One region of the Candidatus Pelagibacter sp. HIMB1623 genome, then DNA from elsewhere that is predicted to be linked to it. Evidence: riboswitches for the same ligand, from Rfam matches in the RefSeq annotation. Region 1 holds a riboswitch; the other holds the start of a gene.
The links. A riboswitch is a leader RNA that binds a small molecule or an ion and turns the genes downstream of it on or off. The one in region 1 is predicted to bind glycine.

Region 1 (2,415 bases):
TATAAATTGAACCTCTCCTTGAGTTATTTTTATTCTTAAGATCATGTAAAGCAGCAGCTGTAGTAATAAATGCATCCATGATACCTTCAGGAATTTCATTTCCATCACTTAATATTATTGATGGATTGGTCATAAGATGACCTACATTCCTTACTAATAAAAGACTTCTACCATGAAGTTTTAAACCTTTACCTTCTTTTGAAACATAACTTCTATTTGGATTTAGTTTTCTTTCAAATAATTTACCATCTTTTTCAAAAGTAGATTTCAAATCTCCCTTCATTAAGCCAAGCCAATTTCGATAACAAATGATTTTATCTTCGGCATCTACTGCAGCAACACTATCTTCATTATCACAGATAGTTGAAACCGCAGACTCCAGAATTATATCACTAATCCCAGCATGATCTTGTTGAGCTGCAAATGCTCTCGAGTCTTTTAGTATTTCAATATGTAAATTATTATTTTTTAAAATTATCGCTGAAGGATTATCAATTTCGCCTCTATGACCAATAAATTTATTTTCATCTTGTAAATCAAAAATATCAGCTCCTTTTAATACTTTAAACTTACCATCTTTAATTGCAAAACTTGTAATTTTTTGCCAACTAAGTCCTTTCAAAGGAAAATATTTATCTAAAAAATCTCTTCCATATTTTATTACCATCTCACCTCTCAGAGGATCATATCTTTCAGATACACTATCTTCAGATTGTTCAATTACATCAGTACCATAAAGGCTATCATATAAACTCATCCATCTTGCGTTAGCAGCGTTTAATGCGTATCTAGCATTCATAACAGGTACTACTAATTGAGGACCAGCTATACTTGTGATTTCATCATCAACATTTTCTGTTTCAATTTTAAAATCAGGTCCTTCATTTTTTAAATAACCAATTTCTAATAAAAATTTTTTGTATTCTTCTAAATTTAATTCCTCACCTTTGTTAGTTATGTGCCAATCATTTATTTTTTTTTGTAAATTTTCTCTGATTTTTATTAAGTCTCTATTTTTTGGAACTAACTCATCTAGAGACTTCTCAAAACCTGTCCAAAAATTTTCTACACTGACATCTGTGTCTTTTAACAATTCTTCTTCTATGAATTTTGCAAGATTTTCTGAAACTTTAAGATTTTTAATTTGTATATATTTATGTTGCATAGCACTTTTATTACCCCATCTGTATCTTTGCCTGAGAGTTTTGCTCCTTCGGCGGAAATTAATCTCTTTCCAGAGTGTTATGCTTTAATCGGTCCTTTTGCCTGAGAGTTTCCGGGGTGGTTGCTCCTTCGGCGCTAATAATAGTCTCTCCCGATAAATAATTTGTATCTTTAAAAAGAATTAAGTCAATTGATAACAATTACGATGTCTTATAATTGATCATTTTATTGCCTTTTTTCTAATCTAAGCATCCGATATAAATATTATATGAAAAATTACCTAAATTTTGAGACGGAAATTAAAGATCTTGAAAATGAGCTAGAGAAACTAAAAGATCCATATAACCAAGATGGATTATCTGAGGTAGATACCCAAAAAATTTCAAGTACACAGTCAGAAATAGATGAAAAACTAAAAAATATTTATTCAAACTTGGATCCTTGGCAAACAACAATGGTTGCACGTCATGAAGACAGACCTAAATCTAAATTTTTTATAGATAATTTATTTGAGGATTTTATTTCTTTATCTGGAGACCGTTATTATGGAGAGGATAAATCAGTTTTAACCGGTTTCGCAAAGTTTAATGGTCAATCAGTTTTAGTAATCGGTCAAGAAAAGGGAGAAGATTTAGAGAGCAGAATAGAGAGAAATTTTGGAATGATGAGACCGGAGGGTTATAGAAAAACAATAAGATTAATGAAACTAGCTAATAAATTTAATATTCCAATAATCTCATTTATTGACACTCCAGGAGCTTATCCAGGAGTAGGAGCTGAAGAAAGAGGACAAGCAGAGGCGATTGCAAAATCTATCGAGTGTTGCATGGAGCTTAAGGTTCCCACAATAGCAGTAATTATTGGTGAAGGAGGCTCTGGTGGTGCAATAGCTCTTGCTTCATCCAATAAAGTCATAATGCTAGAGAATGCAATTTATTCAGTTATTTCACCTGAAGGATGTGCCACAATTTTGTGGAGGGATCCAAAAAAAATGCTTGATGCAGCAAAAGCCATGAAGTTATCAGCTAAAGATTTGTTAAAACTAAAAGTTATTGATGAAATTATCAAAGAACCTGTTGGAGGAGCACATAGAGACAGGGATTTGATGTTAGAAAATTTAAAAAAATCATTAATTAGTAATTTAGAATATTTTAAAGAATTAAGTTCTGAGGATATTGTCAATGAAAGAAAAAATAAATTTCTAAAAATAGGAAGAAATGAAGGCTTTATAAGTACTACTGAAGATTTAAG
Region 2 (2,415 bases), on a different contig from region 1:
ACTGTAATCCACTCGTGCTCTTTTGAAAATTTAACTTCACTCATTAGTTTACTCCTTTCACGTAACTTTTTTTATAAAATGGTAACCCACAAATACTTGCGGGATACTTTTTTCCTCTTACTTCAAGTAAAATTTTTGTATCAACTTTAGAAAATCCTTTATCAATATAGCCCATTGCTATTGGACCATTTACACTTGGGCCAAAAGTTCCACTGGTAACTTCGCCAATAAGTTTTTCTGACTCATCAAATATTTTAGTTTTTTCTCTGGCAATTAGTCTACCTTCTGGCTTGATACCAACTCTAATTTTAGGGGTACCTTCTTGTATTTCTTTCATAATTTTATCAAAACCAACAAATCCACCATTTGAAATTCTCTGTTTAGAAATCGCCCACTTTAAGTTTGCTTCAATTGGTGTTTTTTCTATATCAAGTTCGTGACCATATAAGCACAATCCAGCTTCTAATCTCAAGGTATCTCTTGCCCCAAGTCCTATAAGTTGAGCTCCTTTTTCCATCAAATTATGAGTAAATTCTTCAGCAAGATCATTATTTATAGATACTTCAAAACCATCCTCTCCTGTGTAACCTGACCTTGTTACAAAAACTTTCTGATCTTTATAATCAAACCAGTTCCCTGTCATAAAATTGAGTTTTTCAACACCCTCTATTGTATTGTTTAAAATCTCAACTGACTTTGGACCTTGAATTGCAATTAATGCTCTTTGATCATCAAGAACCATTTCATATTTATCTTTAAGCAAATCTGATAAAATTTTAAAATCATTTTCTTTGCAGGCTGCATTTAAAATAATTAAATACCCTTTTTCAATTTTAGTGATTATCAAATCATCATGAATTCCTGCATTATCATTCATTAAAAAACTATATTTAGAACAATTTTGTTTCAAATTTTTTAAATCAAGTGGAAAAATTTTTTCAAGATCAGTAGTTAAATCTTCTTTACCATGAATAAATAATTGGCCCATATGGGACACGTCAAAAATTCCTGCATTTGATCTTGTGAATTTATGCTCTTCAACAATTCCTTTGCTGTATTGTATGGGCATTTCGTATCCAGCAAATTCTACAAATTTAGCTTGGTTATCTTGATGAAGTTTATTTAATGATGTTTTTTTTCCCATACTAACTCTGTCGTACCCATCTGTATTTTTGCCTGAGAGTTTTACTCCTTCGGCGAGAACTCAATCTCTTTCCAGAGTTAATATAATACGGTCCTTTTACCTGAGAGTTTCCTGGGCGGTTGCTCCTTCGGTGTCACAAAGTTTGTGATCTCTCCCGTTAACAAATACTCTAATAAATACTGTTTAATGTCAAATGTTATTAGATCGCTTTTTTTTCTGAGGTATATAAATTGTAAAATTGAAGTAAAACTGCAAAAATAACTATTGATCCTCCAATTATTACTATGAAAGGCGGTTGTTCATTTATAAACAACCATGCCCATAAAGGACCTAGTACTGCTTCTGTTAACATTATGATTCCAACCATTGCTGATGGTGTTCGTTGAGCTCCGATAGTAATAAAGATAAAACCTAATCCTAATTGTAAAAACCCAGCTAAAAATCCTAAAAAAATATCATTAGGAGATATCATTATTTTTTCTGACATTAGATAACCGATTAACAAAGCAAAAACTCCTGCAACAAATTGAGCAGGAACCATATCGACTGTTGGATATTTTCTTACAACTAAAATTAAAGTAGCAAATGATATTGGCATTATGAAAGCTGCAATATTTCCAGACATTTGGCCTGGAGATAAAGAGCTCCCAACCATTAGAAGTATTCCTGAAATTGCAAGAATTATTGAAGTAAGAGTGATTGCTGAAATTTTTTCTTTTAAAAAAAAATAACCAAATATTGCTAGGAAGATTGTTTGTGTTTGAATAATAAAATTAGCATTAGCAACTGTTGTGTTATACATCGCAAATACATAACCACTAAAACCAAGTGACAAAATAAATCCACCAAAGAAACCAGGAAATCCTAAATTATAAAAAGATCTAAATACTTGTTTTTTATAAGTTAAAGCTAAGTACAAGCTAATTACAATTAGGAAAAATACTGTTCTCCAAAATAATATTTGCCAAAGAGTTGCTCCTTCAAATGACTTAACGATCAAGCCTCCAAAACTGAGACTACACGCACCTAAGAAAATTAAAAAAGGCCCTGGAAGTTTTCTAATAATATTCATTATATTTGATTGAGTAAGTTCTGAGTATCCATCTCATATAATTTAAATAAAGTTTCAGCATCAGATAAATTTATCTCTTTAAATTTAATTTTTGAACCAGGTGATATTTGTACTAAACGATCATAATCAACGCTGGCTACCACACCAATTTTTGGATATCCTCCAATAGTACCATGGTCTGACAGCATAATAATTGGGT

Region 2: linked by a shared signal. The riboswitch ahead of gcvT (glycine cleavage system aminomethyltransferase GcvT) and the one ahead of ACTTBN_RS04615 (malate synthase G) in region 1 are both predicted to bind glycine.

The regions. Positions count from the first base shown of each region.
Region 1 covers NZ_JBNAJN010000013.1:34,419-36,833, reverse strand. Annotated here, with positions in the region: gene ACTTBN_RS04615 (malate synthase G) at 1-1,165, opposite strand, end outside; glycine riboswitch at 1,245-1,328, opposite strand; gene ACTTBN_RS04610 (acetyl-CoA carboxylase carboxyltransferase subunit alpha) at 1,433-2,415, shown strand, end outside.
Region 2 covers NZ_JBNAJN010000014.1:53,728-56,142, forward strand. Annotated here, with positions in the region: gene gcvH (glycine cleavage system protein GcvH) at 1-44, opposite strand, end outside; gene gcvT (glycine cleavage system aminomethyltransferase GcvT) at 44-1,144, opposite strand; glycine riboswitch at 1,223-1,312, opposite strand; gene ACTTBN_RS07430 (DMT family transporter) at 1,344-2,216, opposite strand; gene ACTTBN_RS07435 (biotin-dependent carboxyltransferase family protein) at 2,216-2,415, opposite strand, start outside.